DNA from 3 places in the Xenorhabdus sp. TS4 genome. Region 1 is predicted to be linked to each of the others. Evidence: predicted binding sites of a transcription regulator. Region 1 holds the regulator's gene; each other region holds the start of a gene.
What was found. The regulator CRP, encoded in region 1, controls carbon source genes, mostly activating them, when cyclic AMP is high. The targets are predictions, from matches to a motif close to ATGTGANNNNNNTCACAT.
Positions count from the first base shown of each region.

Region 2: the regulator CRP is predicted to act here: its motif matches at 5,851-5,868, upstream of msrB (peptide-methionine (R)-S-oxide reductase MsrB).
Region 3: the regulator CRP is predicted to act here: its motif matches at 1,329-1,346, upstream of gntK (gluconokinase).

Region 1 covers NZ_NKHQ01000001.1:110,017-123,998, reverse strand. Annotated here, with positions in the region: gene Xets_RS00470 (aspartate aminotransferase family protein) at 1-773, shown strand, start outside; gene crp (cAMP-activated global transcriptional regulator CRP) at 839-1,471, opposite strand; gene Xets_RS00460 (phosphoribulokinase) at 1,896-2,765, opposite strand; gene Xets_RS00455 (YheU family protein) at 2,832-3,050, opposite strand; gene Xets_RS00450 (LysE family translocator) at 3,233-3,838, shown strand; gene murP (PTS N-acetylmuramic acid transporter subunit IIBC) at 3,840-5,306, opposite strand; gene murQ (N-acetylmuramic acid 6-phosphate etherase) at 5,333-6,238, opposite strand; gene Xets_RS00435 (LysR family transcriptional regulator) at 7,242-8,141, shown strand; gene Xets_RS00430 (ABC transporter ATP-binding protein) at 8,442-10,385, opposite strand; gene Xets_RS00425 (YheV family putative zinc ribbon protein) at 10,635-10,838, shown strand; gene slyD (peptidylprolyl isomerase) at 10,984-11,508, shown strand; gene Xets_RS00415 (SlyX family protein) at 11,641-11,859, opposite strand; gene fkpA (FKBP-type peptidyl-prolyl cis-trans isomerase) at 12,104-12,868, shown strand; gene Xets_RS00405 (transcriptional regulator) at 13,347-13,982, shown strand, end outside.
Region 2 covers NZ_NKHQ01000081.1:110,660-124,641, forward strand. Annotated here, with positions in the region: gene selD (selenide, water dikinase SelD) at 1-312, opposite strand, end outside; gene Xets_RS17805 (NAD(P)H nitroreductase) at 344-895, opposite strand; gene sppA (signal peptide peptidase SppA) at 1,069-2,946, shown strand; gene ansA (asparaginase) at 3,056-4,075, shown strand; gene pncA (bifunctional nicotinamidase/pyrazinamidase) at 4,100-4,735, shown strand; gene Xets_RS17825 (YeaC family protein) at 4,843-5,124, opposite strand; gene msrB (peptide-methionine (R)-S-oxide reductase MsrB) at 5,319-5,732, opposite strand; gene gapA (glyceraldehyde-3-phosphate dehydrogenase) at 6,075-7,070, shown strand; gene Xets_RS17840 (D-hexose-6-phosphate mutarotase) at 7,199-8,080, shown strand; gene alr (alanine racemase) at 8,159-9,226, opposite strand; gene Xets_RS17850 (D-amino acid dehydrogenase) at 9,255-10,556, opposite strand; gene fadR (fatty acid metabolism transcriptional regulator FadR) at 11,135-11,857, opposite strand; gene nhaB (sodium/proton antiporter NhaB) at 12,133-13,677, shown strand; gene dsbB (disulfide bond formation protein DsbB) at 13,857-13,982, shown strand, end outside.
Region 3 covers NZ_NKHQ01000054.1:51,127-54,489, reverse strand. Annotated here, with positions in the region: gene gntR (gluconate operon transcriptional repressor GntR) at 297-1,292, shown strand; gene gntK (gluconokinase) at 1,513-2,070, shown strand; gene gntU (gluconate transporter) at 2,067-3,363, shown strand, end outside.

The DNA.
Region 1 (13,982 bases):
CGGTAGGAGGGCAGCCGAAATATGCCGAAGGGTTTGGACCTAAACCTGCTGATATTGTTCACGTGCCTTTTAATGATTTGGATGCCGTCAGGGCGGAAATCGATGATCACACTTGTGCTGTTGTTTTGGAGCCAATTCAAGGAGAAGGGGGGGTTACTCCTGCGACGATGGAGTTTCTGCATGGGGTGCGTGAATTGTGCGATAAGCATCAGGCTTTGTTGGTCTTTGATGAAGTTCAGAGTGGGATGGGGCGCACGGGTAAGTTATATGCTTACCAGCATTATGGCGTACAGCCGGATATCTTGACGACAGCAAAAGCGCTGGGGGGCGGTTTTCCAATTAGTGCAATGTTAACGACAGATACAATAGCGGCGGCAATGGAAACGGGGGCACATGGAACGACTTATGGTGGAAATCCATTGGCTTGTAGCGTCGGTTGTGTCGTACTGGATATCATCAATACGCCAGAAGTGCTGATGGGCGTGGAAAAACGGCACGATATGTACACTCATGCTCTGGAAAAGATGAACCAAAAATATGGTATCTTCCATGAATTTCGTGGAAAAGGCTTGCTGATTGGGGCCGTATTGAAAGCCGAATATCAGGGTAAGGCCAGAGAAATATTGCAGCAAGCGGCGGAACTGGGATTGATGTTATTAAGTGCAGGAGACAGCATCTTGCGTTTTACACCATCATTGATCATTTCTGAGGACGAAATCACAGAGGGTATGATGCGGCTGGAAATGGCGATATCCCGCTGGTTAAACAAATAACAGTAAAAAAAGCCAGTACGAAGTAACGGATTGCACTGGCTGAGTAGTTTCTGGTTTATCGGGAATTAACGTGTCCCATAAACGACGATGGTTTTGCCATGTGCAGAGATCAGGTTTTGATCTTCCAGCATTTTCAGGATACGGCCAACCGTTTCACGGGAGCAACCCACAATCTGCCCAATTTCCTGACGTGTGATTTTGATTTGCATACCATCAGGGTGAGTCATTGCATCAGGCTGTTTGGCCAAATTGAGCAACGTCTGGGCGATACGACCTGTAACGTCCAGAAAGGCTAAGTTACCTACTTTTTCGGAAGTGGTTTGTAGGCGACTTGCCATCTGAGCAGATAAACGCATCAGAATATCAGGATTCACCTGAATTAACTGGCGAAATTTCTTATAGGAAATTTCAGCCACTTCGCAGGCACTTTTTGCTCGCACCCATGCAGTACGCTCTTGTCCCTCTTCAAACAATCCAAGTTCACCAATGAAATCTCCCTGATTTAAATAAGAGAGAATCATCTCCTTACCTTCTTCATCTTTTATTAGAACAGCAACCGAACCTTTAACAATGTAGTAAAGCGTTTCTGCTTTCTCGCCTTGATGAATAAGCGTGCTCTTGGATGGATATTTGTGAATATGGCAGTGTGACAAAAACCATTCAAGAGTAGGGTCTGTTTGTGGCTTGCCGAGAACCATTCGCTTTATCCTCTGTTGTTATTTCTGCCTTTATAGTGTGAGAAACGGTAGTTCCTCTTCAGGCTAGCTTTTAAAGTCAATAGATTAACATATTAACCTGCTGAAAAACTGACAAGCGGGAATTTTATATGGATTATAAGGATGTCAAAATGTAGGTATATTGATCTTAACCCATATACCTTGCCAGTTCGCGCTTGTAACCTTGTTTGTAACACAGGAAAGCATTTCTGTCTCCTCCTGTATCGCTTCAGCATATTAAACTGACTGGTAGATTACCAGAAATCAGGCAGAAGAGTTGGTTTTATTGATTTTACATTTATAAAAGGGAAAAAATTATGTCACAAAAAATGGTCTGTTTATTTAAATAAAACAGGTAACGTTATTTTTTGTTACCTGCCTTATTAAAAATTAAATAGGGATTAAATTACGAAATTTTTTTGCCTTCCAGTAATTGCTTAACAAGCGGTGCCATAATTAATTCCATTGCCAGCCCCATTTTTCCACCTGGAACGACGATAGTATTTATGCTGGAAATAAATGAGCCCTGAAGCATAGCGAGTAAATAAGGAAAATCAATTTGAGTGAGGCCACGGAAGCGGATCACGATAAAACTTTCGTCCAGCGAGGGAATGGCTTTGGCAGAGAAGGGATTGGAGGTATCAACGGTGGGGACACGCTGGAAATTGATGTGAGTACGTGAAAACTGAGGAGTGATGTAGCGGATATAGTCATCCATTGAGCGGACAACGGAATCCATGACAGCCTCTCTGGAATGCCCACGTTCACCGGTATCACGGATGAGTTTTTGTATCCATTCTAAATTGACGATAGGCACAACGCCAATCAATAGATCCACATGACTGGCGACATTGTGTTGTGGCGTGACAACACCACCGTGCAGCCCTTCATAAAATAGGACGTCTGTCTTTGATGGCAGGGGTTCCCACGGTGTGAACGTACCTGGTGATTGGTTATAGGGAACGGCTTCATCATAGGTATGGAGATATTTTCGGCAGCGGCCATTGCCCGTTTCCCCATACTCAAAGAATGTTTTTTCCAACATACCGAAATCATTAGCTTCTGGCCCAAAGTAGCTGATATGTCTGCCTTGTTCTCTTGCTTTGCGTATCTCGGCATCCATTTCAGGACGAGTGTAACGATGGAAACTATCCCCTTCTATCAGTGCGGCGGTTACGTCAAGTTGTTGGAAAATCTTACGGAAAGCGACACTGGTGGTGGTTGTTCCTGCTCCACTGGAGCCAGTGATTGCGATGACGGGGTGTTTGGCAGACATGAACAGACTCCTTAATCAATAAAACTGGCGAATCAGTCAATTAGAATGAATAAAGCAAGCTGAGCTTTACGGACGGAACATCTCTTTAGGCAAGATATTAACGGTTCCATGTAGTTCAGACCATACCAACAGAACCTCGCCTCGTTCAAGCTGACGTTTTACATCCTGTACTTTTTGTTCGAGCGTTTTTTCCTGTTCACCATAATCAGTACCTTCCCGCAGGACAAAACTTTCAATTAAGTTGTGGAGTGTATCGGCTTCCAATTGTTGCCACGGGATAATCATTGTGATTGCTCCTGAAAATACTGTAATTCATTATCGGGTAAATTTAGATGTTGCCAATGGAGTTGTAGTCTGGGATTCATAATGAATTGATTTCATGATTAGTTATCTTGTATATGAAATAACATACTGTTATTTTTCTTGAAAAGAAATGCCAACTATCTGGGTGGGAGGGGAATCTACCCATGACTTTAAGCCTGATATTTTCGCTTAGTATATTTATGTTTATTTCCGCTGTCACACCGGGCCCAAACAATTTGTTACTGACATCATCGGGAGCTAATTTTGGTATTCGCCGCTCTATCCCGCTTTGTTTGGGCATTATTCTGGGAATGCAGACAATTTTGCTGCTGTCTGCGTTTGGTGTTGCGGCGTTACTGTTGATTTATCCTGCTATACACATGGGCCTGAAAATACTCGGATGTCTGTATTTATTATGGCTAGCCTGGAAAACAGCTACTTCGCATTATAAGCGGCTGGACACCACAACATCGGCAGGAGAGCCAATAAAGATTTATCAAGGTTGGTTATTGCAGTTCTTAAATCCCAAAACATGGTTGATGGGATTGGGTGCAATCAGTAGTTACAGTCTGGCTGGAGAGTTGTATAACCATTCCATTTTTGTTATCAGTATCGTGATGTTAATCGTCAATACCCTTGCTGGTGCAATCTGGCTTGTTCTCGGTTCACTGATTGGACGGTTACTGAAAAGCCGTCGCGCGTGGTTTACATTTAATATCGCAATGGGTGTCCTGACCGCCGCTTGTGTGCCTTTAATCTGGTTTGGCTGAGTTAACTTAAATCGATATTTTTGCTGCCGAAGAATAGCGTTAGCGTGAAGCCAGCGATATAAGAGACGATTAGTCCGGCACCATATATTGCCATGCCCGTGAATATGCCGCTGTCGGATGTCATCAGCGGCAGGGCGACTAGCCCGGAAGGGCCGAAAACGCTATTCAATCCGACAGGCCATCCCCACCAGGCAATCAGACCGATAAAAAAACCACCTATGGCACCGCCGAGACAGGCGGTGACAAAAGGTTTGACGCGGGGAAGTGTGACACCATAGATCAAGGGCTCGCCAATTCCCAATAAACCTGGAATGATGGCGCCTTTGATTTGAGCGCGCAGTAACGCGCCTTTTTGGGCTTTGACATATAACGCCAGTGCGGAACCTACTTGCCCCGCCCCTGCCATCGCCAGAATGGGAAAAAGGGAATTAAATCCTTGTGCTTCCATCAAAGCAAAATAGACGGGGACAAAGCCCTGATGTACACCAAACATCACGGCGATTAGGAATAGCCCTGCCAAGATGGCTGTACCGAATGGGTTGCCATTCAAATTCATGAACAGCCATGACATCACGGTAAACAAATAACCTCCGACAGGCATAATGACGATAAATGCAACAGCGCCCATAATAAGTAGGGTGACTGTGGAAGTCAGGATCATATCCAGATCAGAGGGCATGATTTTTCGGATCTGTTTTTCCACCCAGGCACCGAGAATACAGGCAATCAGTATCCCGATAATATTGCCTCGCGGGTCAATGGCGAAGCCAAAAAAATGACTGATACCAGAGTAGAAACCACTGGTAGCTTCGGCGTTATAACCCAGCACAAATAGAGAAGCGATGATGGCTCCGTTAACCCCATATCCCCCAAATGCCTTTTGTGCATTGTAGCCAATCAAGATACCTAAGAAACTGAACATGCCTTTGCTGAAAATTTTCATATAGCCAACCATCTCAACCAATATAGCGTTGGGATGAGAGACTTCTTTAATAAAAATTTGTTCCAACAGAGTAGCAAAACCCAATAACAGGCCAACGGCAATAAATCCAGGGATCAGGGGAGTAAAGATGGTGGCAAATTTAGCCAGAAATTTATGGACTGAACTGGTTTGTTTTTCTTTGAGATGTTTTTTGTTAGAGGTGGCGATATCTTTTAGTGTGTCAGAATGGGGTTTAGCAGGGGAAAGTTCAGATCCACTGGGATGACGTGTATCACTTAACAGCGTTTTCATCATCTCTGCTGCTGTTTGGGCTTTACCGGAGCCAAGGACAATCTGGAGTTGGTCATCAGTCGCTATGACGCCCAAGACACCGGTAATCTTCTTCAAGTAGAATATGTCGGCAAGTGAATCATCCCGTAGTGTCAACCGCAGGCGGGTCATGCAATTTCCACAACGGGCAATGTTACCCGCTCCGCCAATGGCGTTGAGTATTTCAGCCAACATTTCCTGACGAATTTTAGCCATTTAAACCCCCTCTAAAGAGGCAATGATTATCGGTCTGTTGAGATAGCTGGCCGGATAAGCCCTTGGTGTTCTGCCAATAATGCTTTGGCCTCTTTGGCGCTGACGCCCGATAAAATCATGACGATTGCGGTCTTGCAATGACCACCACAGGTGTTTAAGGCCTGTTCTGCCATTTCTCTGCTGCACTCCGTGGCGGCGATGACAATATTCTTCTGGCGTTCGATTAATTTGGCATTGGTAGCTTCTACATCAACCATCAAATTACCATATACTTTGCCAATACGGATCATGGTGCCTGTTGTGATCATATTCAGTATCAATTTTTGTGCCGTTCCTGCCTTCATACGGGATGAACCCGTTATCACTTCTGGCCCTACGACAGGCGTGATGGCAATATCAGCCAATTGCACCATTGAGCTATCTGGATTGCAGCTGATACAGGCGACAGTAGCACCAACTGATTTGGCATATTCCATTGCACCTAATACATAGGGTGTTCGGCCACTGGCAGCGATCCCTACCAGGACATCTCTTTGGTTAAAGTGTAGAGCCTTAAGATCTTCTGTGCCTAATTGCCGATTATCTTCTGCATTTTCGACAGCTTGTAGAATGGCTTGATGCCCTCCGGCAATTAAGCCGATTACCTGTTCTGGTTTTGTACCATAAGTTGGTGGACATTCACTGGCATCCAGGATACCTAAGCGTCCAGATGTGCCAGCTCCACTATAGATTAAGCGCCCACCCTGACGAAATGCCTCGGCAACTTTATCAACCACACTGGCAATTTGAGGTAATGTTTTTTCAACAGCAATAGCCACTTTTTTATCTTCATCATTGATGACGTGCAGCATATCGAGAGTTGAGAGTTGATCAATGTGGGTACTGGCGGGATTACGACTCTCTGTTATCATATTGCTCAAGTCGATTTTCATCATTTTTCTGCCATATTTTATCGAAACTAAGAAGTGATTTATGTGGGTCAGATTATCTTACTGAGCATTTAATAGAAAATATACACCAAAATAGATTAAAAACACTATTTTCCGCTTTCTCTTTTATATTGGCAAAAATTGTCGATATTATGTTTAAAGGCGGTTTATTAGATAACTATGCGACTGGAGAGAAAGTAAAATTATATACTATATTGGTCATCAACTTTGTTTTGTTTGTATTTTTTATTTTTTCGATAAAAATCAACATGCTTTATCCATAAAATAACAAGCCAATACAGAATATTCCGATATAAAAAAGATCTTAAACTTGTTAAGAATAAGTATACACTATCACTAGCAACACATTATAAAGCCTGCCATTGTCGTATTGCTATTTTTTAATATTACATTTCCTTATTAACACGTAATAAGAGTAAATATTAAAATGGCCATAAAAGTAAAGTATGGATGAATTGTTAATAATATAATTGGTGTGAATTATCTGCTGTTTGTTACATTATACGAGTAAGCCAGATATATATGCTTTTCTTTATATTTTCCAATTAAATTATTCACACAATAGTTTCACAACATGATATTTTAACTTTCATGATCTCTGGTATTTGATTTGGCAGATTCTCAATAAATAAAAGTTATCAGTTGTGGATCTGTTTGTATGCTATATCTCGATTATTTTTAAACTTCATAAATATTAATGACGCTGTAGTTTAAAAAATGAAATAGAGTGATAAACAATATGGGTAGTAAGGAATATATCCATATTGCGAGAATAATTAGTTACTATTGAAATAATTTTACAATGAAATTAAAACATAATTATAATAAATGTTTTGCGAATTGTACCCTTATTAACTAACATTTTATTAGTTAACATTTTGACCATTTGACCTGATAAAACCTTTGGCAAAACACTAAGTTAAAATGCTATCACCATGAATCTGTAATGTTTTGTAGTTATTCAACAATCATTGGGCTAAAGAACATGGATATACGCAATCTTGAAGCTTTTATCGTTTTGGCTGAAACTCTTAATTATCATAAGGCTTCTGAGAGGCTTTATCTTTCTCAGCCGGCCTTGACGAAGAAAATCCACGGGTTGGAAGATATTCTTGGGGCGTCACTATTTACAAGGGGACCAAATGGAACGAGGTTGACAGATTTTGGGCAGAAGACGTTGGAAAATACCCGGAAGTTTTTATCTCACTATGAACACTTCAAAAGTCAGGTTCATTTCGATTCAAAAGAGGATATGGTCAGGCACTTATACGTCGGCTCTTGTTTTCCTATCCACAATTATTCTCAAATAGAGAATCAGATAGTGGAAAAAAAAGGGAATGTCGTGCTGTCATTGGTGACTGGACTGTCAGTCGAGCAGCAGATAAATTTATTGAATGCAGGGATGTTACATGTTGCAGTGATGCCGCTATCATCTATTATTGCTCAGTTAGAGCCAAAAAAGGTGTTTACGGAAAGATTGATCTATATCTTTAAGAAAGGAAGTTATCTGGTATCTAAATGCAGAACAGCCTTAAGTAAGTTTGGGAACGGAGTTACTCCGACAAATTCACCAGAAAAAAAAGAGATGGTTGAGTTAACGGAGTGTCTCAATGTTTTTCCTATTTATACTGGTGCTGGTGACAATATGCATTTGCTATTAAAAACAAATGATATCATGTTGATAGTAGAGATGATCACAAAAAATAATGCCTATACTTGTGTGCCTAAACGGATTATTAGCTCTATTCCTGAGTATTATATGAATTTTTTAGAAATTGTTGAAACGGATAAAAAAATTGATCTTGGTGTGGTATGGGCAAAATCCATAGATGAGTCTTTGATTGAAGATGCTGAAAACTTTTCTGCCTTAGTTGCTAATGTATAAGTCAGTGATTATTTTTTGTTTTATACGGAATATTTTTGTTTTGTCTCTTATGATAATCAAGCTTGAGGTGTAATTTGTAAAAGTTTTCTCAGTAAGGAGCTAAAAATGAGAATCTGAAACATTTTTCAATTATAAATAATCTCCTGCATAATTGATGAGTTATTATTTTTTACGGCGAGTATTCTTGCTGTTTGCAAGCAATTTTATATTTTTGCTTTGTAATCAGGGAATAATCGGGTGTTGAATGGCAATACCCGATTATATACCTACAGGTTTATACCTGAAAAATTAACTGACTCCTTAACTCGCATTAAATTCTGCTGTCATTTGTTCGAGCTGTTCCTGAATGTCCAACCATTCCATTTCAGTATCCTCCAGTTTGAATTTTGTTTGCGTTTGCTGATGCAGGCATTCAGTCAGTTCAGTTTTACGATCATTGTCGTAAAGCGTGTTGTCTGACAGTTTCTCTTCTAATTCCGTCAATGCCGTACCCAGTTTTTCCATCTGTTTTTCAAGGGCTGCAAGCTGTTTACGCAATGGCTGCGTTTGGTTACGGAATTCAGCTTCACGCCGTTTTTGATCTTTACGCTCTTGGGCACTGTAATTTTGAGTGCTATTCGTTGAAGATTCGGTCTCTGATTTTTCTTTTTCCTGGCTATCCCGCATTTGCTGGCGTTGCAGTTCAGTGAGCCATTGCTGATAATCTTCTAAATCGCCTTTAAAAAGTTCTACTTTGCCATCATGTACCAGATAAAGTTCGTCTGTTGTAGAGCGCAGTAAGTGCCTGTCATGCGATACGACGACCAGAGCACCTTCGAAATCAATAAGTGCTTCAGTTAATGCTTGTCTCATGTCGAGATCAAGGTGGTTGGTCGGTTCGTCAAGCAGAAGGAGGTTAGGGCGCTGCCAGATAATCAGAGCCAGTACTAAACGGGCCTTTTCACCACCGGAAAAACGTCCGCTTGGATCGGTCACTTGATCGCCTTTGAAGCCAAATCCTCCCAGATAATCCCGAAGCTGTTGTTCCGCTTCTTGGGGAGCGATGCGGGCTAAATGTTGTAATGGAGATTCATCTGCCCGTAGGTATTCCAACTGGTGCTGTGCGAAGTAACCCAGTTTAATGCCTTTCGATAAGGCAATTTCTCCTTGCTGAGGTGCAAGCTCTCCTGCCAGCAACTTGATCAACGTGGATTTACCCGCACCATTGCGGCCTAGCAGGCCGATCCGTGAACCTGGCACCAGATTTAATTTGATCGAGTTCAATACCGTTTTCTCACCATAGCCAGCACTGACTTTATCCATGTTTAAGAGTGGATTTGGCAGGTTATCCGGCTGGCGGAAACTGAAATGGAAAGGGTTATCAACATGAGCGGGAGCGATAAGCTCCATGCGTTCCAGCATTTTGATGCGGCTTTGTGCCTGTTTTGCTTTAGAGGCTTTGGCGCGGAAGCGGTCAATATAGCTCTGTAAATGAGCTACTTTTTCCTGTTGGCTTTGGTATAGCGCCTGTTGCTGAGCAAGTTTGGCCACACGTTGCCGTTCGAAGGAAGAGTAGTTGCCGGTGTATTCGTATAGATCCTGCTGCTCAATGTGCAGAATTTTATCGATGATTGGATCGAGAAAATCGCGATCGTGGGAAATGAGAATCAAGGTGCCGGTATAACTCTTCAACCATTTTTCGAGCCAGATAACCGCGTCCAGATCAAGGTGGTTGGTCGGTTCGTCGAGTAATAGCAAATCAGAGCGGCAGATCAGCGCTTGTGCCAGGTTGAGGCGCATACGCCAGCCACCAGAGAACGAACGTACAGGTTGCTCTAGCTGAGTCTGAGAAAAACCCAATCCATGCAGCAGACTGGCGGCTCTGGCGCGGATTGTCCACGCCTGAATAGTATCAAGCAAGCCATGAAGATGGGCGATGGCGTGACCGTCGTTTTGTTCGTTGGCTATTTTGAGTTTTTGCTCCAGTTGCCGGAATTCACGGTCACCATCGATGACATATTCCAGCGCTGATGTTTCCAGGGCTGGCGTTTCCTGATTAACCCAAGCCAGTGCCCAGTTGTTGGGAAAGGTGACAGAGCCACTTTCAGCTTGAAGTTCATCTTTCAGTAATGCAAGCAGGGTAGATTTACCACAGCCATTTTTGCCAACTAATCCGATTTTTTGTCCGGGATTGATGGTTGCGTTGGCGTTATCCAGCAGGACGCGAATGCCACGACGGATTTGCAGTGAAGAGAAAACAATCATAGATGCCGTCTATATATAATGTGTTAGGTTAATTAATAGTTAGATTTATATATCCTTCATCTTTCAAGTTGCTGCTTTGTTGACTGCGTTCCCCATACCAATCGTATATTGATATGCATAGTGATCGTTGATACGTATAGTGATCGATGTGCCGCAATTTGAAAGCTATTGGGTATATGTATTCAATTTTAAGTGCCTGGTGTGCATGGTAGCGGAAAATAGATGTTCTGACACGTCTTAGGGGGAATTATGTCAATTAGTCGTAAGCGTTTTATTGCAGGAGCGGTTTGCCCAAAATGCCAATCACAGGATACGCTGGCAATGTGGCAGGAAAATAAGGTTGATGTTGTTGAGTGTGTCCATTGTGGTCATATACAGAGGCAGACAGATGAAGCTGTCACATCTCATATCAGAGAGCAGGAACAGGTCATTGGGATCTTTACACCACAGTAACTCAATACATATACAATGAATTGTGGATAAATTTTGCCATTGCCTAGGTACAGTAACGTAGAATTCCGTTACAATTGGCAGCATTTTTTTGAGCAGTAAAAATTTTCCCTCACGGTTTTTTTCCCTCGGGTATGTAGGAGTTGTCATGAAAGTAGCAAAAGACTTGGTGGTCAGCCTGGCTTATCAAGTAAGAACAGAAGATGGTGTTTTAGTTGATGAGTCCTCGGTGAGTGCACCGTTAGACTATCTGCATGGCCGTGGTTCTCTGATCAGCGGATTAGAGAAAGCACTGGAAGGCCGTGAGGCGGGTGAACGTTTTGATGTTAGTGTAGAAGCAGCAGATGCATACGGTCAGTATGATGATAACTTGGTTCAGCGTGCACCAAAAGATGTGTTTGTTGGCGTTGATGATCTTCAGGTTGGTATGCGTTTCCTGGCTGACACGGATCAAGGGCCTATTCCAGTAGAAATCACTGCCATAGAAGGTGATGAAGTGGTTGTTGATGCGAACCACATGCTGGCTGGTCAGAATCTGAAATTCAATGTTGAAATTGTAGCGATCCGTGAGGCGACCGAAGAAGAATTGGCTCATGGCCATGTACACGGTCAGGGTGGCTGTGGTGATCACGATCACGACGATCATGGATGCTGCGGCGGTAGCTGCCATTAAGATTAATCGGGGATAACTGAAAATCGTTAGTCACCTGAAATATCAGTAAGCAAAAAAAGGGAAGCGGGTTTTCAGCTTCTCTTTTTTATTTTGCGTCTAGCCTTCCTTGGCAGAGAGCTTCCCTGATGAATATCAGTAATGGGGGGGCGGTGTTTCTTCAGAAAGCGGTGCAATGATGGATGCCTGGTGAGTTTGCAGACGTTCAGCGATTAATTTTAGTTGTTCTTTCAATCTGTCAGTTTCGAGCTGTTGCTTTATCACTTCCTGATTCAATTCTTCAATGGTGGCTTCTTGATAAGCCAGCTTGGTTTCTAGTTGCTCAAATCTTCGCTCAAATTCAGATAACTCCATTATCTTTCCTCCTGCTTCTGAATCAATTAATTTAAATGACGGACCGATGATTCGGTCAAGATGCCACTATAATGCTCATATATCCAGTGAAATAGGATTTCACGAAATCTCTTTGCTTTAATGTTGTCTCAACGATTTTTATGGCAAGGTATAGCAAATATTGTCATTGGTTTCCTTAGGCGGTTATAGTAAACGTTATGACCTATGCTGATGGTAACCCCACCCAAACTTATTGGAGAATAGGATGAAATCATTGTTTAAAACCACTCTGTTGGCAACAACTCTAGCGGTGGTATTTAGCGTACCTCAGGTTTTGGCTGCTAACACCGAAACCAAAGGCGAAGTAAAACTAAATAGTGCTTTTAAAACAGCAGAACAGCAAAATTCTTATGCTCTGGGTGCTTCTCTGGGAAGCTACATGGCCAACTCATTGCAAGAGCAGAAAGCGCTCGGTATCAATATAGAAAAAGAACAGTTGTTGGCTGGTGTTGAAGATGCATTAAATAATAAAGCCAAACTGACGGATAAAGAGATTCAGGAAACCTTGATGGCCTTTGAATCTAAAGTGAAAAGTGCAGCATTGGCTAAGGCAGAAAAAGAAGCCAGTGAAAATGGTGAAAAAGGTGCCCAATATCGCAAAGAGTTTGCTAAACAAGCGGGCGTAGTGGAAACCAAAACGGGGCTTCTTTACAAAATTGAAAAAGAAGGTACTGGTAACGCACCTAAAGAGACTGATACTGTAGTTGTTAACTATAAAGGTTCTTTGATTGATGGTCAGGTTTTTGATAGCTCTTATGACCGTAAAGAGCCGCTGGCAATTCGTTTGGACAGCGTTATTCCAGGCTGGAAAGAAGGTATACAGCATGTGAAGAAAGGTGGAAAAATCACATTAGTTATTCCTCCTAAGCTGGCTTATGATCAGGCAAATTTACCTAAAATTCCAGCTAACTCCACTTTAGTTTTTAATGTTGAATTACTGGATATTAAGCCTGTTGCCAAGGCAAAATAATTCTTGTAATTAAAAGATATTAGCAGGGGATTAAGGCTCCTGCTTTATCACATATTTCTTCCACCTTTCGATTTGCTGCTGATATTTACCTCTATTTGATTAGTAATAAGCATGGATAAAAAATAATAAATTTATTTGCTTATTATTTCCCACGGTATTAAATGAGATATTGCTTTTCGTATTTCAGGTGGATTCGGCATAAAGCTGTGATAGAACCCCGCGCTATACTCAGCAAGAGCTTGACGGCAGTTCGATGTGGTTTTAACGTCACTACTCTGAATAGTCCGAATAGAATAATATAGAACAAACATTTTTAACTGTTTGTTTTTAGCGCTTATCACATAAGGCTATTTAACTTTCTTGTAACAATAGGTGTTTACCGAAGTAGATGCTGAGTTGCAGTCATGTGATTTTATAATAAATCTTGCCCTGATGTTTTTGGTGAGGCAAAGTCAGAATTTGAAGGATGGTGTATTACATGTCTACCCCGCTATTAACTGGTGATAATATCTCTAGTGATAACAGTGATATTGATTTACTGGAAAACCAACCATTTAGTGAAACTGATCACGAAATTTTAAAATCTTACGAAGCTGCTGTTGATGGCCTGGCTATGTTGATTGGTGGGCATTGTGAAATAGTTCTTCATTCACTGGAAGATCTTAAATGTTCAGCCGTCAGAATAGCTAATGGCGAACATACGGGGCGTAAAATTGGTTCTCCGATTACCGATCTGGCGTTGCGAATGCTGCATGATATTACAGATGAAGACAGTAGCGTTTCCAGGGCGTATTTCACACGGGCAAAAAGTGGCTCGTTGATGAAATCTGTCACGATTGCTATCCGCAATCGCCAGCGTCGAGTCATTGGGCTTTTGTGTATCAATATGAACCTTGATGTGCCTTTCTCTGAAATTATTCAGACCTTTATCCCGGAAAAAACGCATGAAGTTGCTTCAAACGTCAATTTTGCCTCTTCCGTGGATGATCTGGTAGCACAAACTCTGGAATTCACTATTGAAGAAGTGAATGCTGATCGTAATGTTTCCAATAATGCGAAAAACAGACAGGTAGTGCTGAACCTTTATGAGAAAGGTATTTTTGATATTAAAGAT
Region 2 (13,982 bases), on a different contig from region 1:
TTCCGGGGCCAGCTTATTAATTGTCCCCCCCATCGCGTAAATATCACTGATAGCATTAGTGGCCGCAACACGGCCAAAATCAAACGTATCATCAACAATCGGCATAAAAAAATCCGTAGTACTAATGATACCTGTACCATTACCAATATCATACACAGCAGCATCATCATGGGTTTCATTGCCGACCAAAAGATTAGGATCGAAAAATTTTGCCTGTTCACTGTGCAAAATAGTTTCCAGCACTTTAGGCGAAATTTTGCAGTCACATCCGGCATCATGGCTGTATTGAGTCAGACGGATTTCAGTTGACATTAGTCGCTCCAGTTAAGAAGTCACTGGCAAATTAGAAGTAACTGACAAAATTCGTTAAATCTGGTATTGCAACTTTTGCAGGTGCCCTGAGTTCAGGGGTTCCTAAGTAAAGGAACCCAACAATCTTGTCATTTTCCTCACATCCCAAACCAGCCCTGACAATGGGATCTTCTGTCCATGAGCCTGAACGCCATATGCCGCCAAAACCTTGGGTGACTGCGGCCATTTGCATCGCGTGAACGGCACACCCCGCAGCAACAACTTGTTCCCATGCCGGAACTTTTGCATGTTCAACTACCTTGGCGATAACGGTAATAATCATAGGTGCTCGGTAAGGGGCATTTTTTGCTTTCTCCTCAACCTCCTTTCCCAATCCACCCTCAATGGCTGCTTTTTCAAGGAGGTTACTGAATTTATTTATGCCTTCCCCTTCCATCACAATAAAATGCCAAGGACGCAAAGCCCCATGGTCAGGCGCTCTCATCCCTGCGGCTAAAATATGTTGCAATTCATTACCTTTTGGGGCGGGGGTTGTTAAACGTGAAACTGAACGACGATTTAACAAAAGTTCCAAAGCATTCATTATTTTCTCCTAAATAAGATAATCTGTCTCAAACCAACATTCTCTGTTTATTCGTCAATGAATGAAAGCACATAAACTATTTTTTCAATCAATAACATGATTTCCAGCTGACATTTCCCAACGAGCTGATTAGGATAACCCCATTTCCATTTGATACCATAATCGGAGACAATATGCGCAAATTATGGCACTTCACGGCAGCATTATTTAAATGGAGTTGGAAACTCCTAAATTTTGTTCGCCAATTTATTTTCAATCTTATTTTTATTCTGTTGATTGTTGTCGTCGTTATTGGAGTCATCGTTTACCAACAACAATCCAAACTTGACGATAACTCTCACGGGGCATTGTATGTCAACTTATCTGGTATTGTTCTTGATCGCGTAACGGATCGCAGTCCATTTGAACAATTCGCAAAAAATCTTTTTGGACCATCCAATAGCAATTACAAAGAAACCTCCGTGTTTGACGTTGTTGACAACATTCGCCGCGCAAAAAACGATCCCAAAATTACAGGCATGGTATTGAAGCTAAATGATTTCATCGGCTCAGATCAGGCTTCTATGAGATATATTGGCAAGGCTATCAACGAATTTAAAACAGCAGGAAAACCTGTTTTTGCGATTGGTGACTCTTACAGTCAATCACAATATCTTTTAGCCAGCTATGCCGATAAAATATATTTATCTCCACTCGGCTCTGTTGATATCCATGGTTTCTCTACTAACCATTTATACTACAAGTCATTGTTGGATACGTTGAAAGTATCTACCCATATTTTCCGTGTGGGAACCTATAAATCAGCAGTTGAACCCATGTTACGTAACGATATGTCAAAAGAGGCTCGTGAAGCTGACAGCCTTTGGCTCAACGAATTGTGGGACAATTACTTAAATACTATCGCAGTTAACCGACATATCCCTGCCGATCAGATCTTCCCTGGCGCAGCAAACTTTATCGAGAAATTCCGTAAAGCTGGCGGAGACACTGCACTGTATGCGTACCAAAACAAACTGGTGGACTATATTGAGCCACGCAGTGCCGTTGAAAAGAAAATGCAGGAGAAATTCGGCTGGAATAAAGAACAAAAACATTTCAATTACATCAGCATTTATGATTACATCGACCAAAAACCAATACAAAATACAGATAATAAAGGCAACATTGCTGTCATTGTTGCTGAAGGGGCCATTTTAGAAGGCAAACAATCAACCGGTATCGTTGGAAGTGACACTATTGTTGAACAACTACGTGCCGCACACCATAACCCCAACATCAAAGCGATCGTATTACGAGTAAACAGCCCAGGTGGCAGTATCAGTGCGTCTGAAATTATTCGCAATGAATTGGCAGCTATCCGAGATGACAAGACAGGAAATGCGAAACCTATTGTAGTTTCCATGGGGGGGGTGACTGCCTCAGGGGGTTATTGGATTTCTACCCCTGCTAACTACATTATTGCTGATCCGAGTACCTTAACAGGCTCGATTGGTGTTTTTGGTGTTATTCAAACCATTGAAAAGAGCCTCAATTACGTTGGTGTGAATACCGACGGTGTTTCAACAACGCCATTAGCCGATATCTCTGCAACCAAAGGCATCAACCAGACATTTTCAGATGTAATACAGTTGGCTATTGAGAATGGCTACAATAAGTTTATCGGGCTGGTAGCAGTTGCCCGTAATAAGTCTCTGAATGAAATCGATAATATCGCTCAGGGGCGTGTTTGGAGTGGCATTGATGCCAAAAAACATGGTTTAGTCGACCAACTGGGTGATTTTGATGATGCCGTTAAAAAAGCCGCTGAGCTGGCAAAGGTCAAAAATGTATCACTGGACTGGATGCAACCTGAACTTTCATTCTCAGAAAAATTCATGTTGGGACTGACTTCGTCAGCGCAAGCACTATTACCAAATACTTTGCAGTCAATGTTGCCGGCTTCACTTGCCGAAGTCGCTCAAGATGTGAAAAAACAAGCTGCATTTTATAACAATATGAAAGATCCGCAGAATATCTATACCTTCTGTTTGAATTGTGTCGATATTCGTTAAAATTACTGACTAATTTTCCAACAAACTTAAAGCCTGATTTCGCCATCAGGCTTTTTTTATTCTTGATACTCCCTATAATCCAGCTAAATGTTTTTATTGAGGCGTTACCATGCAGAAGAAATCGATCTACGTTGTTTACACTGGCGGTACTATTGGGATGCAACATTCTCCCAATGGATACATTCCCGTTTCCGGCCATTTACAACAACAACTCGCCAAAATGCCAGAATTTCACCGTCCAGAAATGCCAACATTCACAATCCGTGAGCACCAACCCCTGATTGATTCTTCTGATATGAGTCCTGACGACTGGAGCATTATCGCAAATGATATCTATCAGAATTATCATGACTATGATGGTTTTGTGATTCTGCACGGTACAGATACCATGGCTTTCACTGCGTCAGCACTCGCCTTCATGTTCGAAAACCTTAACAAACCTATTATTGTGACAGGGTCACAAATTCCTCTGGAAGCATTGCGTTCCGATGGACAAACTAATCTTCTTAATGCATTGTATCTCGCAGCAAATTATCCTATTAACGAAGTCAGCTTATTTTTTAACAATAAGTTATTTCGTGGCAATAGAACAATTAAAGCCCATGCAGATGGTTTTGATGCTTTTTCATCCCCAAACTGCCCACCACTGATGGAAGCCGGGATAAATATTCGTACCTTCAAAACAAACCCCATACCTGTTAGTCACGGCGAGTTTGGTGTGAACTCAATCACATCACAACCGATTGGTGTTGTAACCATCTACCCGGGATTATCCGGTCAGGTGGTAGAAAATATTCTGATGCAACCAGTCAAAGCATTAATTTTGCGCTCATACGGTGTTGGCAATGCTCCGCAACGTGCTGATTTGTTGCAAACGTTAAAGAAAGCAACTGAGCGAGGTATTATTGTGGTCAATTTGACACAATGTATTTCTGGCCGAGTCAACATGGAAGGCTATGCGACGGGTCATTCTCTGGCTGCATCAGGTGTTATCAGCGGTTATGACATGACTTTCGAAGCAACTTTAACGAAATTGCATTATTTATTAAGCCAATCTTATACACCTGAAGAGATCCGCTATCTGATGCAACAAAATCTGCGGGGAGAATTGAGTTATTCCGATGAATAATAAATAGGTGAGTCGAGAAATATGATGAAAACAGCATTATTACTTATCGATCTACAAAATGACTTTTGTACTGGGGGAGCCCTGGCTGTCAAAGACAGTGATGCAGTAATTGAGGTAGCCAATAACGTTATTGCACGATGTCAGGAAAATAATATTACGGTTATCGCCACTCAGGATTGGCATCCAGCCAACCATATGAGCTTTGCAGAAAACTCAGGACAGAAAGTAGGTGAATTAGGAAAACTCAATGGCATTCCTCAAGTATGGTGGCCGAGCCACTGTATACAAGGAGAGTTTGGTGCAGAATTTCATCCTTTGTTAAACCAATCTGCTATTCAAGAAATTTTCCGAAAAGGTGAAAATCCCCAAATAGATAGCTATAGTGCATTCTTTGATAATGACCATAAAAGTAAAACCCGTCTGGATGCATGGTTAACAGAGCAGAATATACAACGCCTCTTTGTCATGGGTATCGCCACTGATTACTGCGTAAAATTTACCGTACTGGATGCCCTGGCACTAGGTTATGAAACCTATGTCATTCTTGATGGCTGCCGTGGTGTTAATATCCAAGAAGACGATAGCCAACAAGCAGTTGAGGAAATGACCAGAAAAGGGGCTAAGTTAGTTCCACAAAGTGAAATGATACCCATTTTATGACCCAACCCCAATCATTAATAAAATTAATTTATACATCTAATTGATGTAACTAAAAATAACCTCGTTCTTAAACAAAAAATAGGACGAGGTTCTCAATTCATGCCATTTCAATCTTCTGACTGAGGTTTTAATTTTGCGACCATGTCGGACTGAAATATAGCCTTTAACTCCTGTTTACTTTTTATGGTAATTTGGCCATCTGTGCCAATCGTCATATGTTCAGGATCATGATTATATTTTGCTTGCCAGAGCATCACCGCCTGTAAACTGTATTCTTTCTGTTCTGGCGTAAGTGGTACACCATCCTGCCATTTTCCCAGTTCAACAGCCTGAACTAATCGCTGATAAATTTCAGGAGTCATGGCGGAGAGTAAATCATCCAACTTCATCGAAATTTCCTTAATGGCTATGCGCTTCTATTTCACTACATATTTTACTTGTACGGCTGTAAGCCGACATGGTTATTATTAATATATTGACCTTAAGAACAGTTAAGAATACTTTGTCAAAAAATGAGCTGAATCGTTTCTCATCAGCTCATAAAGCCAACATTTCATTTAAATTCAGAGTATTCAAAATAACATTAACCTACCGTTTCTTCGCCTGTTTCTTTATCAACAAAACGCAGCGCTGCTGAATTAATACAAAAACGTTCTCCTGTCGGTTTGGGACCATCGGGAAAGACATGCCCCAAATGTGCCTGACATTGGCTACAACGCACCTCTATCCGATGCATATTATGAGAATAATCATCAAGATATGTGATGGAACCATCACGAATCGGTTGGTAGAAGCTCGGCCATCCACATCCCGAATCAAATTTCGTATCAGAAACAAATAATGGCTGGCGGCAACACAAGCAATAATAAATGCCATTTTTTTTGTTGTGCAGTAGTTTTCCTGAAAATGACGGCTCAGTACCTGCTTCTTGTGTAACATAGCGCTGCATTTCACTAAGCTTTTCTATAGAAAGGGAAATATTTTGACTTTTAGTCATAATGACCACCTTTTAAGGTCAATATTTTCAATAAAATATCATCGGAAACAACCCAAAATTAACACCAAAATGTCAAAACGCATTCTAACCCATCCAACATAGCAATTTACTTTACTAATTGTGATAAGTCTCACATAACTAACCAATGGTAACTTTAAATATCTCCTTATACCCCGATAATAGTGTGCGTAGAGCTTGTCCCAGCTGTATAACAATCGTCTAGATAGTGATTATTAAATTGATATTTTTCAATTGTTGACACGATTCCGCTTGACGGCTGGCAAGATTTTGGTAACTTTAGAAACAACTTTTAATTCACTAAAAAATAGCTGGTGGAATACTATGACTATCAAAGTAGGTATTAACGGTTTTGGTCGTATCGGCCGTATTGTTTTCCGTGCTGCTCAGGAACGCTCAGACATTGAAATCGTTGCGATCAATGATCTGTTGGATGCAGAATACATGGCATACATGCTGAAATACGATTCAACCCACGGCCGCTTCAAAGGCACTGTTGAAGTTAAAGACGGTCAACTGGTTGTTAACGGCAAAACCATCCGTGTGACATCTGAAAGAGACCCAGCTAACCTGAAATGGAACGAAGTCGGTGTTGATGTTGTTGCAGAAGCAACGGGTATTTTCCTGACCGACGAAACTGCACGTAAGCATATCGCGGCAGGCGCGAAAAAAGTTGTTCTGACCGGTCCATCCAAAGACAATACTCCAATGTTTGTTATGGGTGTCAACCACAATGCCTACGCAGGCCAGGATATCGTTTCCAACGCATCCTGTACCACTAACTGTCTGGCTCCACTGGCTAAAGTTATCAATGACAAATTCGGTATCATTGAAGGTCTGATGACTACAGTTCACGCAACAACTGCTACCCAAAAAACTGTTGATGGTCCTTCAGCGAAAGACTGGCGTGGTGGCCGTGGTGCAGCGCAGAACATCATCCCATCTTCCACTGGCGCAGCAAAAGCAGTAGGCAAAGTTATTCCAGAACTGAACGGCAAACTGACCGGCATGTCTTTCCGTGTTCCTACTCCTAACGTATCTGTTGTTGACCTGACTGCACGTCTGGCTAAACCAGCAACGTATGCAGAAATCTGTGACGCGATTAAAGAAGCAGCAGAAGACGAACTAAAAGGCATTCTGGGCTATACTGAAGATGACGTGGTTTCCACTGATTTCAACGGCGAAAAACTGACTTCTGTATTTGATGCAAAAGCAGGTATCGCGTTGAACGATAACTTTGTAAAACTGGTTTCCTGGTATGACAACGAAACTGGTTATTCCAATAAAGTCCTGGATCTGATCGCTCACATCTCCAAATAATTGAGCTTTTATCCACTTTCAAAAGCCATCTGTTTACAGGTGGCTTTTATATTTATATAACTAAAATATTGAGATATTCTTGTCCCTTGGTTCAACTGCCAATTTAAGTTTACATAAGGTCATGACAGATGCTTGATAAAATTTTCTCATTACCGATTGTAGAACAGCTTTCCCCTTATATCAGCCAGCGAAACATTGATGGTTTTCCGTTAATTGTTGTTTCCCATCCTAAAGCTCGCGGCGTGATCAGTATTCAAGGTGCACACCTGATTACCTGGCAGCCCAATAACGAAAAACCCGTATTATGGGTAAGTGATAACACTCTTTTCAGCGCAGGCACTGCTATTCGTGGTGGTATTCCCATCTGTTGGCCTTGGTTTGGCTCGTTTGCAGTTCCCAGTCATGGATTTGCACGGATACTCCCCTGGGAACTCAAAGCACATGATGAGAATGAAAATGGCGTTATTTTGACGTTTACATTACAGGATAACGCATATACCCGTAAGTTATGGCCACATGAATTCACGCTGATTGCCCGCTTTAAATTGGGGGAAACTTGCGAAATAGAATTAGAACCCCACGGTGAATATCAAGCCACGTGCGCCCTTCACTCTTACTTCAATGTGAGTGACATCAATCAAATTCGGATTAGTGGGCTTGGTTCACATTTTATTGATACCCTCACCGATAACGAGCAATCTATTGATGAAGATTTAGTCTTCCACGGGAGAACCGACCGCATTTATACAGAACCAGACGATTTTAACCTGCTCAGAGATCCGCTATGGAAACGAACAATTGAAATACACCACTATCACCATAGCGAAGTAGTATGTTGGAACCCTGGCGCTGCACTTTCCAGTAGTATGAAAGACATGAGCAAAGAGGGTTATAAAAATATGGCTTGTATCGAAACTGCACGTATCAATAACCCATTACAGCCTAAGAATGGTCACCCTGACAGGCTTTCTATTGTTATCCGTTGTCGTAAGTTCTCAGATAACAATTAGCCAAGTGGAACATAAAACAGGCATTTTTACTCCAAAACCAAGGATAGAAATGCCTGAATTCTTAAAGATAGACAAGAATTAAATCACAGTGGCAGGAACACGCTTCGCTAAAGCGCACAAAAGCTCGTAACCAATGGTTCCTGCCGAGTTTGCGACTTCATCTACGGGTAGCTTTTCTCCCCACAACTCAGCAATGCTGCCTATGTTTGCTTGAGGACACGGAGTCAAATCAACCGTCATCATGTCCATTGATATAGCACCCAATAACTGGGTGCGAACACCATCAATTATAACAGGAGTTCCCGTTGGGGCATGCCGCGGATATCCATCCGCATAACCACAAGCAACTGTACCGACACGCATGGATTTCTGGGTTGTATAGCGGCTGCCATAGCCAATTTTTTTCCCCTTGGGAAGTTCATGTACTGCAATGATTTCACTTTGTAGCGTCATGGCTGGTTTCAACCCAATATCGGCAATATCACGCCACTTTCCACTCGGAGACGCGCCATAAAGAATAATACCTGGCCGTATCCAATCTTTATGTGTTTTCGGATGCCACAACACAGCACCAGAATTCGCCAGACAATGAGGCAGTGAATTCATTTGCAAACGTTCAACAACCGCGAATTGTTCATCAATACCAATTTCATTATCCGAATTGGCAAAATGGGTCATTAAAGTCACTGACTTAATATTTTTAACCTTTTTCGCCATTGAAACTATCTGTGGATACTCTTTTGAGGTGAATCCCAATCGATTCATGCCACTATTGAGTTTCAAATAGATATCAATGGGAGTATCTAATTTAGTTTTTTCTATCTCATCAAGCTGCCAATGACTATGTACTACGGCTGTCAAACGGCATTTATTGATAATCTGTAAATCTGCGGGTTTGAAAAAACCCTCCAGTAGCAAGATTGGCCCTTGCCATCCCTGCTCTCTTAAATAAATAGCTTCATTCATGTCAAGCAGTGCAAATCCATCTGTCTGCATGAGTGATTGCCATATTCTGTCCAATCCATGCCCATACGCATCCGCTTTTACTACCGACCAAATTTTACTGTTACCCACCATTTGACGAATAACCGACAGATTATGGCGAAATGCATCGAGATGGATCGTTGCCAAAATAGGACGTGGCATGACGACCCCTTCTTATTTGTTTATTAGTTTATGCCGTATGTAAATGAGGCTTCATTGGAAACACTTTTATATTAAAACCATCGATATATCTGAATACAGAGAGATCATCTGCCGCGATATCAGGCTCTTTGCCAGAAATTAAATCAGCCAGTAACTTCCCTGAACCACAGGCCATCGTCCAACCTAGTGTTCCATGTCCAGTATTTAAATAAAGATTCGCATATTTGGTTGGCCCAACAACAGGAGTACCATCCGGGGTCATAGGACGCAAACCTGTCCAGAATGAGGCCTCCGCAATATTGCCACCATTGTGGTATAGATCCTGTACAACCATTTTTAACGTTTCACAACGATTCTGGGGAACATTCAAATTAAATCCGACCACTTCCGCCATACCACCAACGCGAATACGATTATCAAAACGCGTAATGGCAATCTTGTAGGTTTCATCCAGCACAGTTGAGACAGGCGCTTTTGATTCGTCCATAATCGGCATCGTCAATGAATAACCTTTCAGCGGATAAACCGGAATTTTAACCAGCTCTTTTAAGATTCCAGTAGAATAAGATCCCATCGCTACCACATAGTGATCCGCTGTCATGATGCCATCATCACATTGAATACCCGTGACTTTATTTCCATCCACTAAAATCCGTTTAACCTGCTTATTGAATACAAACTGCACACCAATATCTTCTGCCATTTTGGCCAAGTCTTTGGTAAAAAGTTGACAATCACCCGTTTCATCATTCGGTAATTGCAACCCGCCTGTCAGTTTATGGGAAGCATTGGCAAGCGCTGGCTCCACTGTAGCCAATTGCTCGGCAGTTAATAACTGATAAGATACCCCTTCTTGTTCTAACACTTTGATATCATTGGCAGCATTATCAAATTGCTTAGTGTTCCTGAACAATTGCAGGGTTCCCCCCTGACGCCCTTCATATTGGATCCCCGTATCGGCTCTTAACTGTTTAATACAATCCCGACTATATTCTGCCAAACGTACCATTCTGCTTTTATTCATCGCGTAATGGCTTGCATCACAATTACGCAGCATTTGCCACATCCAGCGTAACTGAAACAGGGAGCCATCAGGGCGAATAGCCAAAGGTGCATGACGTTGAAACACCCACTTTATTGCTTTTAGTGGGATCCCTGGAGCCCCCCAAGGGGTCGCATACCCTGGTGAAATTTGACCTGCATTAGCGGCACTAGTTTCTTCCGCAGCACTATTCTGGCGATCAATTACGGTAACTTCATGACCTGCTTGTGCAAGATACCATGCGCTGGTTACGCCAATAACACCGCTGCCTAAAATAAGGACCTTCATTTTACCCCCTACTGGCAAGTGATATTTGCAAGCATAATATGCTAAACATAAAAAGCCAATACAGAATAATAGACTATGACACAATTAACTAACATTTAGGATTTAAGTCACATTTACATTACAAAATATAAAAAATACATTTCTTCAATAAGCGTAGCATTTCAATATAAATTCATTTAAATCAAAATATTAAAGAAGATAAAAATACTGTTTATCACTTTAATTTCTACTTATTAAAGTGATTTAAACGGCAAAAAATAAACATTTCACTCACAAGAACAAAATTTACAAAATTCTAGACAAATGAAAATTTTTGGAATTTAACTAAACATCACCGTTAATTAAGTAGAATAATAATTTAAAAAATCGCATTACACAGTTGGGAGTGTTGCTAAATAGCACACATGTGTTAAGTGATGATTAGAGAAATGCCCCAGAAACATAGATAATTATGCATCATATAATTGCATATTATATGACCTAACCATGATATCACTACATAACTGGGGTAAATAAATGTAACCAATAGCGAGGCAAACAAAAAACGAAGAGTTTAACCAACTTAAGACATGTTTCTGTTAATTCGTTGATCTTTCCGTCAATTCATTGATCATAATACTCTGCATACTATGCCAGATAATGCCACTCTCTTTACCATAATTACGCACACAACCCATAATTTTGTCATAGGCTTTTTCCCGACATAATGAGCTTAACTGCTGGTAGAAATTCAACGCTAAATTACGTGCTTCAGGACTGGAGAAATAATAACGACCAACACGGGTATACAACCCTTTCAGCCCATTAATAATCAAACCATAAATTGGGTTTCCTGACGCAAAAGCCAGACCACGGAAAATATCGTAGTCCACAGAACTGAAAGCTTCAGCGGTATCTTCCACGCTTTCTTTTCCTGCCAAAATTTCCAATGATTTTTCAGGATTGTTCCTAAATGCCGTGCGGATAAAGATGGCTGCAATATTGGTTCGCACAGCTAATAAGTTATCAATCAACTGGGGAACGCGATCATGATCAAGACGCGCCAAAGTTTCCAGAATATTAAGACCGGATGTTTCCCAGAAATTATTAACCTTGGTTGGTTTACCATGCTGAATAGTCAACCAACCATCACGGGCAAGGCGCTGCAACACTTCACGCAAGGTCGTACGGGTGACACCGATCAATTCAGATAATTCACGTTCTGCTGGCAGTATGGAGCCGGGTGGAAAGCGATTATTCCAAATACTTTCAATGATATACTCTTCCGCGAAACTCGCAGGACTTTGAGCCTTAATTACCATAATTTTAATTATTCCAAAGCAGTTTTCTTGGCTAATAATAGCGATTGATGATACCAGAATGTGCTTGCTCGACATAGTTACCGGGTAAATAAACCATGAAAGAGTGAAAGGACTCATAAAAAATGCGATCATTGGTAGATTAATTATGCGCTAATGCCCTTAAATTGCTATCGCATTGAGCATACTATACCGCTCCGATATGTTTCTATAGTGGTCGTTTTGATTTATAGCTACTTAGATTTTTTCTACATCCACAAAGAGGAATATCAATAATAATGGAAATCAGTATCCAACGTGCAGTGGTGAAGAACTTTCTCGGCAATTCGCCGGATTGGTACAAACTAGCTATCATTGTTTTTCTGATTATCAATCCACTGGTCTATTTCTTTATCAGCCCCTTTGTTGCTGGCTGGATGCTCGTTGTTGAATTTATCTTCACACTAGCAATGGCATTAAAATGTTATCCTCTGCAACCTGGAGGATTACTCGCTATTGAAGCAGTCATCATTGGAATGACTTCGCCAAAACAAATAAGTCATGAAATTGCCAACAATCTGGAAGTCATTTTATTGCTGATTTTCATGGTTGCGGGCATTTACTTCATGAAACAATTATTGCTGTTTGTTTTCACAAAGCTGCTACTCAGTATCCGCTCCAAGAAAATGCTGGCATTAGCATTCTGTCTGGCGAGTGCTTTCTTGTCCGCTTTCCTTGATGCCCTGACTGTCATTGCCGTTGTCATCAGTGTTTCAATCGGGTTTTACGCCATCTATCACCGATTCCTTTCCCACAATAGCAGTTTTGAATTGAGTGATGATAAGTACATTGACAGTGAGGATCAAAAACAGACGCTGGAACAGTTCCGGGCATTTCTGCGCAGTTTGATGATGCATGCGGGAGTTGGTACTGCACTGGGCGGCGTGATGACTATGGTTGGTGAACCCCAAAACCTGATTATTGCCAAACATGTTGATTGGGATTTTGTCACATTCTTTATTCGTATGTCGCCAATCACCATTCCTGTGTTGATTTGTGGTTTGCTGGTCTGTTTGCTGGTTGAACATTTTAAACTGTTCGGTTACGGTGCTGAATTGCCTGAGCGTGTTCGCTCTGTTCTGGAGGATTACGATCAAAAAGCCTGTGAAAAACGTACCCGCCAAGAAAAATCCCAGCTTGCTGTTCAAGCATTGATCGGCATCTGGTTGATTGTAGCACTGGCTTTTCATTTGGCTGAAGTGGGTTTGATTGGCCTATCAGTCATTATTTTAGCGACTGCATTCTGTGGTATTACCGAAGAACATGCGTTAGGTAAAGCATTTGAGGAAGCCTTACCGTTTACTGCCCTGTTAACCGTGTTTTTCTCTGTGGTTGCCGTCATTGTTGACCAACAACTGTTTGCGCCATTTATTCAATTTGTCTTGCAGTCTTCACCGGCTTCACAGCTTTCCTTATTCTACTTGTTCAACGGATTGCTCTCCACGGTTTCTGATAACGTTTTCGTCGGTACGGTTTACATTAATGAAGCACTGAACGCCCTGAAAAGTGGCCTGATTTCACAACAACAATACGAATATTTAGCCGTTGCCATCAACACAGGAACTAACTTACCATCCGTGGCAACCCCTAATGGACAAGCAGCTTTTCTGTTCCTGTTAACTTCTGCCTTATCTCCATTGATCCGTCTCTCTTATGGTCGCATGGTAATGATGGCCTTGCCTTATACCATTGTGATGACACTAGTAGGTCTGTTGTGTGTTGAATTCTGGTTAGTGCCTGCCACTGAATATCTCATCAAACTTGGTTTGATCACTCCACTATAATTGGAGACCGAATTTATCGTTATATCCTGCCGGATGGTGTAGTTTTGCACACTATCCGGTTTTTTTGTTAATCACTTGCCTGAAAAAATAGCTCAGTTGATTTTAATTTTATTTTTTTATGGCTGATGAAACGGCACAATAAACCAGTTATTTATCTTGAAAATATGGGAAGAAAAAAAATGTTTCAATTTTTAAATCAAAGTTCCCAAGGGCGAGGCGCATGGTTATTGATGGCGTTGACAGCTCTTATCCTGGAAGCGACAGCACTCTATTTTCAACATGTGATGCAGTTACAGCCTTGCGTA
Region 3 (3,363 bases), on a different contig from region 1:
ATCAATTTATGAGATTCCCATTGCTGAAATCGCAAAAGAACCTGTTGGTCTTAACTCAACAACAAAGAGAGTAAGAGTCTGAAAACTATTGCATTGAGTAGCGGGGATATCCACCAACATGTTGGAATATTCACTCAAGCACGTGTAAGTCATCACAGTTTCAGCAATTGCTGATAAATAAGATGCGAGTATATTGGCATTTTTCACTAGAAAGCGTGTTGTAATGATGTATAAATATGTTAAAACCGCGAGTTATTCCTCTGTACCTATCAATAACTGATTGCATTACATTGAAAATGAAGAAAAAACGCCCAGCTTTACAAGATGTTGCTGACCTCGTTGGGGTCACAAAAATGACGGTCAGCCGTTTTTTACGCAATCCCGATCAGGTTTCTGAAGCGTTGGGAAAACGAATAGCGGAAGCTGTGGAACAACTAGGTTATATTCCCAACCGTGTGCCCGATATTCTTTCCAATTCCACCAGCCGTGCAATAGGGGTTTTGCTTCCTTCATTGACCAATCAGGTCTTCGCTGAAGTTATTCGCGGTATCGAGCATGTGACTGATCGCAATGGATATCAGACCATGCTCGCCCACTATGGTTATTCTGCCCAGAAAGAAGAAGAACGTTTACTCTCCCTGCTTGCTTACAATATTGATGGCCTGATTCTGGCAGAACGCACGCATACTCCCAAAACGTTAAAGGTGCTGCAGACAGTAGGTATTCCTGTTGTCGAATTGATGGACAGTGTATCGCCTTGCCTTGATATTGCAGTAGGGATCGATAATTTTGCAGCGGCTCGTCAGATGACGATGGCGATGATCGAACGCGGTTGCAAAAACATTATTTATCTCGGTGCACGGCAGGATGAACGAACGATGATCCGTTTGCAAGGGTTTGAAATGGCGATGTTCAATGCTGGGCTTCAACCGAGAAAAATGATGACACCAGTCAGCTCTTCCTATTCATTAGGCGCGCAGCTTTTGCAGGAATCCTGCCAGAAATATCCTGAAATTGATGGCCTGTTTTGTACGAATGATGATATCGCCATTGGGGCGATTTTTGAGTGCCAGCGACAGGGGATTAAAATACCGGAAGAGATAGCGATAGCTGGCTTTCATGGCCATGATGTCGGCCAGGTAATGACTCCCAAGCTTGCCAGCGTGCTGACTCCTCGTGACTTAATGGGACGCAAGGCAGCGGAATCCTTACTTGCTCGTTTGAGGGGGGAGAAACTGGAACAAACTCTGATTGATGTTGGGTTTACCCTTTCATTGGGTGAAAGTGTTTAATTTTTGTAGCTCGAAATGATGTTTTCCCATTTTCAATTGCGATAAGCCTCACATTTTCCTTTTTTGATGGTCCTGATTGATTGCCCACCATCCAGCCCTGCTGCTAATGTTACCGGTAATTAGTTACCGGTAACACTTGGTGGGTAATATTTCCCTGCTAATTTTTTAGTGTAAATCAAATGGATATATAAGCGGTAAGATCTGTGTAAAGGAGTTTGATATGAGTGATACCCAACAACCAAACCACGTTTTTGTATTGATGGGGGTATCCGGCAGCGGTAAATCTGCGGTTGCCAGTGGTGTTGCCCGTGAACTAGGGGCTGCATTTCTGGATGGGGACTTCCTTCATCCCCGTGCCAATATTACAAAAATGGCACAGGGCCACGCCTTGAATGATGATGATCGTAGGCCGTGGTTGAAAGCACTCAATGATGCTATTTTTGCCATGCAACGCACCAACCCTATCTCCCTGCTCGTGTGTTCTGCCTTGAAAAAAAGTTATCGGGATATGTTACGTGATGGCAATCAACACTTGTCTTTTCTCTATATGAAGGGGGATTTTGACTTAATCGAAAGCCGCCTGAAAGCACGCAAGGGGCATTTCTTTAAACCACAAATGCTAATCTCTCAATTTGAGACACTGGAAGCGCCGACCAGTGATGAAAATGATGTCCATCACATTGATATAAAACCTGATCTTGATGAAGTCATCAAAAATGCGATTAAAGCTATTGACCATATCCAATCTATTAACCGTATTAGTGAGGGGCATTCATGAGTACTGTAACTCTGGTTCTGACGGCCATCGGCTCTGTTCTCCTATTATTGTTTCTGGTGATGAAAGCTAGGTTACATGCTTTTATTGCCTTGATGATGGTTTCTGTGGGGGCGGGAATTTTTTCTGGCATGCCATTGGAGAAAATCACTCAGACGATGCAAGAAGGTATGGCAGGCACTTTGGGCTTTCTTGCCATTGTTGTGGCTCTTGGTGCAATGTTTGGCAAGATCTTGCATGAAACGGGTGCCCTTGACCAGATTGCCGTGAAACTGCTGGGTAGCTTTGGTGAAAAGCGGGCCAACTATGCATTGGGTGTTGCCGGGCTTGTCTGTGCATTACCACTGTTTTTTGATGTGGCGGTTGTGTTGTTGATTGGCGTGGTATTTGCCGTTGCGCGTCGCACCAATGGCAATGTTGTGAAACTGGCGATTCCATTGTTTGCAGGTGTTGCGGCCGCGGCCGCGTTTTTGGTTCCGGGGCCAACTCCGATGGTGCTGGCTTCCCAGATGGGAGCCGATTTTGGCTGGATGATCCTGATTGGCCTGAGCGCCGCCGTTCCCGGCATGTTATTGGCTGGCCCAATATACGGTAACTTTATCAGCAAATATGTGACACTGGATTTACCCAAAGATCTGGGCACCCCAAGCATTGGCAAAAGCCAGATGCCTTCCTTTGGTTTCAGCCTGGCATTGGTATTGTTCCCATTGATATTGGTGGGCTTGAAAACCATTGGTGCACGTTTTGTTGATCAGCAATCAGCGCTATATCACTGGCTGGAATTTCTTGGTCATCCTTTCATTGCAATTTTGCTTGCTTGTCTAGTGGCGATTTACGGGTTGGCGATTCGTCGCGGTATGAGTAAGGATAAAGTCATGGAAGTCTGCTCTGCGGCGATTCAACCTGCGGGAATTATTTTGCTGGTGACAGGTGCAGGTGGTGTATTTAAACAAGTGCTGGTGGATTCAGGTGTTGGACCTGCATTGGGTAATGCGTTGATCGGTGCTGGCCTGCCAATCGCACTGGCGTGTTTTATTTTGTCAGGCGCGGTGCGTGTGATTCAGGGTTCGGCAACTGTCGCGTGTTTGACCACGGTAGGGTTGGTTCTGCCAGTGATTGGCGAACTGGGCTATTCTGGTGCGCAAATGGCGGCGTTGTCAGTATGTATCGCCGGTGGCTCTTTGGTTCTTAGCCATGTGAACGATTCTGGTTTTTGGCTGTTCGGTAAGTTTACTGGTGCGACAGAAGCGCAAACCCTGAAAACCTGGACGGTAATGGAAACCATTCTCGGCACAA